2 regions of the Streptomyces sp. CG4 genome follow, and region 2 is predicted to be linked to the other one. Evidence: predicted binding sites of a transcription regulator. Region 2 holds the regulator's gene; the other holds the start of a gene.
What was found. Region 2 encodes HspR, which represses chaperone genes until heat shock. Its sites were predicted from a motif close to TTGAGNNNNNNNNNCTCAA; they were not measured.
Positions count from the first base shown of each region.

Region 1 (3,408 bases), 1.2 Mb from region 2:
AGTACAGCGTGTGGTTGTCATCCGTGACCGTCCAGCCGGGGCCGTTGTCGATGTCCAGGCAGATCGCGTCGAACGTGTCGCAAGTCTCACGGATGAACGCAACGAGATCGCCTTCCACGACGTCGGTGCGCGGATCGCCGAGCGCGGCGGCGGACACCTCGGCCAGTGGCCCGTCCCGGTGCCAGCCGACGACGGCCGGCTCCCGCTCGACCACGGTGATCCGCCCCCACCTGGGGTCGGCCGCGGCATGTGCGAGTGAGAATCCCACGCCCAGGCCGCCGATCAGCACGGTCGGCTCCGGGCGGCCGTCCAGCGCGTCGTACGCGGCGTCGACCAGCAGCCGTTCCGAGCGGCCGTCGGAGGTGTCCATCAGGAAACAGCCGTTGGCGATGATCTGCAAGAGCACTCCGTGTCGGCGCAGCACCACCTCGCCATAGGGGCCGTCGCGCCGGTCGAGGACCTCGGGGGAGTCGTACACGGCAGTCATGCCCCCATCCTGCTTGAACGAGTCCTGTCGTTCATGGGAATTGCGGATGGCGGCACGGCGGCTCGCACGTAGTTTTGTGAGTAGGGCATGTGTTTGGGTGGTTTGTACGGGGCATGGACGTCGGCGGAGCGTGAGAGGTTGCTGTGAATCCGCTCTCGCGTGGCGTCGGTCATAGACAGCGGGCCCCGGAACCCGAAGGGTTGGGCGCGACGGAAGGAGTCCCGCAACGTGGAACGGACCGTGACGGGCCCAGCGGCGGCCGCGACGCCACCCCTGGGGGGCCTGCCCATGTCCGACGGCACCGCCGTCGTCCCGGCCCCCGTGCTCGCCGATCTGCTGGACGGCATGCCGCGCCAGCGGCACGCCACGGCGCCCGCTCCCGTCCCCGTTGCGGACCTCGTCGTCGTCCCGGTCTCCGTCTCCGTCCCCGCCCCCGTCTCCGTCGGGGCGCGCCAGGCCGTACGGATCCCGCGCGTCTGGCGGCTGCTGCCCACTCCGGTCGGCACCCCGTTCACCTTCGTCTACATGGCCGTCCTGGCCGTCACCTCGGTGATCGCGGCCGTGGCGGCCCCCACTCTGATGGACGCCCTCTACCAGGCCTCCAGCACGGACGTGGCCCACCTGGTGCGCTCCCCCGTGGTGGTGCTGCTGGCGAGTGCGCTGTGGATCGCGGGCGGCATCCTGTCGCCGTACTCGCTCGCGTTCGTGCTGGTGCTCACCGCGCTGGAGCGGCGCATAGGCGGCGCGCGGACCGCCTGCGTCTTCCTGGCGGGCCACGTCCTGGCCACCCTCGCCACCGAGATCCCCGTGGGCCTGGCCGTCCTGTTCGGCCACCTCCCCACCACCTCACTGCACCGCCTCGACTACGGCATCAGCTTCGGCGTGGCCGCCAGCATCGGCTCCCTGTGCGGCATCCTCCGCCCCTGGCTCGGCTGGCCCGTCCTCGGCCTGATGGGCTCGCTGCTCGTGAGCGACCTGATCGAGTTCGCGGACCCGATGACGGACTGGGGCCACCTCATCGCCTTGACGATCGGCGTGTCGACCTGGCCTCTGGTCCGCCGCTGGGCGCAGCCGGCCTCGGCCTGAGAAGCAGCCCCCACTCTCGGGCGCAACTCCCGGGCACCCCTTGGCTACAAGTGATCGCTCACAGCGAACAACCCCCGGGAACACCAGCCCATCCCCAGCGGTTGAGTCGGCATAGCTCAACTTGACTGCCGAAGGGGAGATCATGGCTACTGAGTCCACGGCGTTCACGCTCGTACTGCCCGTGCTGCCGCTCGACGACGAGGTCGTGCTGCCCGGCATGGTGGTTCCGCTGGACCTGAGCGATGCCGACGTACGCGCCGCGGTGGAGGCCGCACAGGCCGCCGCCCGGTCGGAGCCGGGCAAGCCCAGGGTGCTGCTGGTGCCACGCATCGACGGCACGTACGCCAAGACCGGTGTGCTGGGCACGGTCGAGCAGGTCGGCCGGCTGGCCGACGGTGACCCGGGGGCTCTGATCCGCGGCCGGAGCCGGGTGCGGATCGGCGCCGGCACCACCGGTCCCGGCGCGGCCCTGTGGGTCGAGGGCGCGCGCATCGACGAGAGCGTGCCGGACCCGCTGCCGGGCCAGGTCGCGGACCTCGTCAAGGAGTACAAGGCGCTCGCCACCACCTGGTTGAAGAAGCGCGGCGCCTGGCAGGTCGTGGACCGCGTCCAGGCCATCGAGGGAGTCTCCGCGCTCGCCGACAACTCCGGATACTCGCCGTTCCTCACCACCGAGCAGAAGGTGGAACTGCTGGAGACCGCCGACCCGGTGGCCCGGCTGGGGCTCGCCACGCGGCAGCTCCGCGAGCACCTCGCCGAGCAGGACGTGGCCGAGACCATCGCCAAGGACGTCCAGGAGGGCGTCGACAAGCAGCAGCGCGAGTTCCTGCTCCGCCGCCAGCTGGAGGCCGTCCGCAAGGAACTGCGCGAGCTGAACGGCGAGCAGGACGGCGAGGAGTCCGACGACTACCGCGCCCGCGTGGAGGCCGCCGACCTGCCGGACAAGGTCCGCGAGGCCGCGCTCAAGGAGGTCGACAAGCTGGAGCGGTCCAGCGACCAGTCCCCGGAGGGCTCCTGGATCCGCACCTGGCTGGACACGGTGCTCGAAATGCCGTGGAACGAGCGGACCGAGGACGTGTACGACATCCAGGGCGCCAAGGCGATCCTGGACGCCGAGCACGCCGGCCTGGAGGACGTGAAGGCGCGCATCACCGAGTACCTCGCGGTGCGCAAGCGCCGTGGCGACCGTGGCCTGGGCGTCATCGGCGGCCGGCGCGGCGGTGCCGTCCTGGCCCTCGTCGGCCCGCCCGGCGTCGGCAAGACCTCGCTCGGCGAGTCCGTCGCGCACGCGATGGGCCGCAAGTTCGTCCGTGTCGCCCTCGGCGGCGTCCGGGACGAGGCCGAGATCCGCGGCCACCGCCGTACGTACGTCGGTGCGCTGCCCGGCCGGATCGTGCGGGCCGTCAAGGAGGCCGGGTCGATGAACCCGGTGGTCCTGCTGGACGAGATCGACAAGGTGGGCTCGGACTACCGGGGCGACCCGGCCGCCGCCCTGCTCGAAGTCCTGGACCCGGCGCAGAACCACACCTTCCGGGACCACTACCTGGAGGTCGAACTCGACCTGTCGGACGTGGTCTTCCTGGCCACGGCCAACGTCCTGGAGGCCATCCCGGAGGCGCTCGCCGACCGGATGGAGATCGTCCGGCTGGACGGCTACACCGAGGACGAGAAGGTCGTCATCGCCCGCGACCACCTGCTCCCGCGCCAGCTGGAGCGGGCGGGACTCGGCGAGGACGAGGTCACCATCGACGAGGGCGCGCTGCGCAAGCTCGCCGGCGAGTACACCCGCGAGGCGGGCGTGCGCACCCTGGAGCGGTCCATCGCCCGCCTGCTCC
Region 1 is NZ_CP163525.1:3,325,933-3,329,340, reverse strand. Features, by position in the region: gene AB5L52_RS14960 (spermidine synthase) at 1-487, opposite strand, end outside; gene AB5L52_RS14955 (rhomboid-like protein) at 716-1,573, shown strand; gene lon (endopeptidase La) at 1,716-3,408, shown strand, end outside.
Region 1: the regulator HspR is predicted to act here: its motif matches at 1,675-1,693, upstream of lon (endopeptidase La).

Region 2 (3,408 bases):
GCCGCGATCGTCACCTTGCCGGTCAGCTCGGAGAGCGCGCCCTCCTTGAACTGCTTGGCGTTCGGGTCGGTGGGCGAGCCGTTCACCATGACGATCTTGGAGGAGGAGTCGGCGCTCGAACCGAGTCCCGACAGCAGGGTGCGGCCCTGCACCTCGCCGACCAGTTCGTTGTCGAAGGAGACATAGGCGTCGATCGGGCCCTCGGCGAGACGGTCGTAGGCGATGACCGGAATGCCCGCGTCCTTGGCCTTCTTCACCTCGGCGGCGATCGCGTGCGAGTCGACGGCGTCGAGCAGAATGACGTCGACCTTCTCGTCGATCATCTTCTGCAGCTGCGAGGCCTGCTGGGAGGCGTCGGCGTTCGCATTCGCGTACTCGACCGTCCCCTTCTGGCCGGTGAGTTCGGCCACCTTGCGCTTGATGATGGGGAAGTCGAACTTGTCGTAACGGGTGTTGGCCTTCTCCGGCAGCAGCAGGCCCACGGTGAGGTCGTTGCCCTTGCTCGGGCTCGCGTCCCCGCCGGCCCCCGTCGCGTTCAGCACCCCACAGCCGGCGAGCGAGAGGGTCATCGTGGACGCGACCACGGATATGGCGATACGACGCATTCGAGGGCTCACTTCAGGTGCGTTCCGGACGTAGGGCTGCTATACGACCCAGGTGTCTGAAAAGACAACGCGGCGGCCACACCCGGCGTCAAGCGGAACTACTTAACGAGTCCGCAACACCACGCACGGCTGACTCTGTGAAGGCCGAGCGGAATCCCCTCCAAATGCTCTTTACGGACCCTCCATTCAAAGGGAGTTCATGGGCCGGCAAAAATCGGCACAACCGACTCGGCCCCCGGCGCGTCATGATCACCGAAAGGGCACGTCGCCCACCGATATCTTCACCTGTGCGAAGAGGAGACCGAATGGATCCGACCGGCCACTGCCCCGGGTGGCGCTGACCGTCGACGGTGCGCGGGCGGTCGTGGCGCCCGCCCGGGGACGGCTGACCCGGCGGTCGTACCGCGTCGACGTACGGCACGCGGGCCGCCACTGGCGGCTGGTGCCGGACTCGGTCCCCGGCAGCCGGCTGTCGCGCGACGGAGAGCGTCTCGGGGATCTCCGCTGCGAGGGCGACGGACGGGTGTCCGCCGTGTGGCGCGAAGGGGCGCGGCCCGACGCCACGGACGCGGCCCTCGGATACGCCCCGGCCGCCGCGTTCGGCACCGGCGCCCGGCCGATGTGGATGATCGCGACGGAACTGGCCGGCGAGCTGCTCCCCGGCTGACCCACGGTGCTCCCCGGCCGGCGCCGGATACGGCGAGGGGCCGGAAGGATCGTTCCTCCCGGCCCCTCGCCGTGTGCGTCCCGGCGCTGTTCAGTCCTGCTGCCGCTTGGGCCGCCACACCACCAGCGCGCTGGTCTGCTGGACCTCCTGGTACGGGACCAGGTCGCGGCGGTAGGAGGCGTGGACGGCGGCCTCGCGCTGCTGCATCGCGGCCGCCGCGCCGTCCAGGGCCGCCTCCAGCTCCGCGACGCGGGACTGCAGGGCGGCGACCTGGTTCTCCAGTTCGATGATGCGCTTGATGCCGGCCAGGTTGATGCCCTCGTCCTGCGACAACTGCTGGACGGTACGCAGCAGTTCGATGTCACGGGCCGAGTAGCGCCGGCCCCGGCCCGCGGTGCGGTCCGGGGAGACCAGGCCCAGCCGGTCGTACTGGCGCAGCGTCTGCGGGTGGAGTCCGGAGAGCTGGGCCGCCACCGAGATGACGTAGACCGGGGTCTCCTCGGTCAGTTCATACGGATTACGTCGACGGCCGTCCATCTCTTTCAGTCTCCCTTCGCGGCCTCGAACAGGTCCGCCCGCGGATCCTCACCCGCGGTCGCCTCGCGATACGCCTCGAGCGCGTCACGAGCCTTCCCCGACACGTCCTTGGGAACACACACCTCGACGGTGACCAGCAGATCGCCGCGGGTGCCGTCCTTGCGGACCGCGCCCTTGCCGCGGGCGCGCATCGTCCGGCCGTTGGGTGTGCCGGGCGGCAGCTTCAGGGTGACGGGCGGGCCGCCGAGGGTCGGCACCCGGACCTCGCCGCCGAGGGCCGCCTCGGCGAACGTCACCGGGACGGTCACCGTGAGGTTGTCGCCCTTGCGGCCGAACACCGGGTGCTCGCCGACGTGCACGACCACGTACAGGTCGCCCGCCGGGCCGCCCCGCTCGCCGGGCGCGCCCTTGCCGCGCAGCCGGATCCGCTGCCCGTCGGTGACGCCCGCCGGGATGCGGACCTGCATCGTGCGCGAGGACTTCGCGCGGCCGCTGCCCTTGCACTCCGGGCAGGCGTGCTCGGCGATCAGACCGCGGCCCTTGCAGTCGGGGCAGGGGTCGGTGAGCGAGAAGCCGCCGCCCGAGCCCCGGGCGACCTGCCCGGTGCCGACGCAGGTCGGGCACACGCGCGGTGTGCCGTTCTTGTCGCCGGTGCCCGAGCAGGCCTTGCAGGGCGCCTGGGAGGACATCCGAAGCGGCACCGTGGCGCCCTCGATGGCCTCCGTGAAGCTCAGCGTGACCTCGGACTCGATGTCCTGGCCGCGCCTCGGCTGGGTCCGCGTGCCGGTGGTGCCGCCGCGGTTGAACAGCCCCCCGAAGACGTCACCGATGCCGCCGCCGAAGCCTCCGCCCTGGGTGGTCCCACCGCCTCCGAAGAGGTCGCCCAGGTCGAAGTTGAAGGAACCGCCGGCGCCCGGCCCGGGGCGGAAGCCGCCGTTGCCGAACAGGGCGCGCGCGTCGTCGTATTCCTTGCGCTTCTTGGGGTCGCCGAGTATGTCGTTCGCCTCGGAGATCTCCTTGAAGCGCTCCTCGGCCTTGGTGTTGCCCTTGTTGGCGTCCGGGTGGAACTCGCGGGCGAGCTTCCGGTACGCCTTCTTGATCTCGGCCTCGGTGGCGTCCTTGGGGACGCCGAGGACCTTGTAGTAGTCCTTCTCGATGAAGTCCTTGGTGCTCATCCTCGACGTACCCCCTTTCCGGAGTTCCCCTCAGTGTGGTCGTCAGCCCTCGTCCGGGCCACCGTTCTCCTTGTCGTCGGTGGAACCGGTGGAACCGGTGGAGTTGGCGGAGCCGGTGGAGTTGGCGGAGCCGGCCTGCTTCGCCTCGGTGGTCTCCTCGGCGCCCTCGGCCTTGACCGTCTGTGCGCCGGGCTGCGGCTCGGCGACGGCCACCCGCGCGGGGCGGATGGTGCGCTCGCCGATGCGATACCCGGGCTGCAGGATGGCCACGCAGGTCGTCTCGGTGACGTCCGGCGCGTACGAATGCATCAGGGCTTCGTGGATGGTCGGGTCGAAGGGCTCGCCCTCCTTGCCGAACTGCTGCAGGCCCATCTTCGCCGCGACGGTCTCCATCGACTCGCCCACCGACTTGAAGCCGCCGACC
Region 2 is NZ_CP163525.1:4,568,835-4,572,242, forward strand. Features, by position in the region: gene AB5L52_RS20755 (substrate-binding domain-containing protein) at 1-605, opposite strand, end outside; gene AB5L52_RS20760 (hypothetical protein) at 937-1,272, shown strand; gene AB5L52_RS20765 (heat shock protein transcriptional repressor HspR) at 1,363-1,809, opposite strand; gene dnaJ (molecular chaperone DnaJ) at 1,815-2,984, opposite strand; gene grpE (nucleotide exchange factor GrpE) at 3,027-3,408, opposite strand, start outside.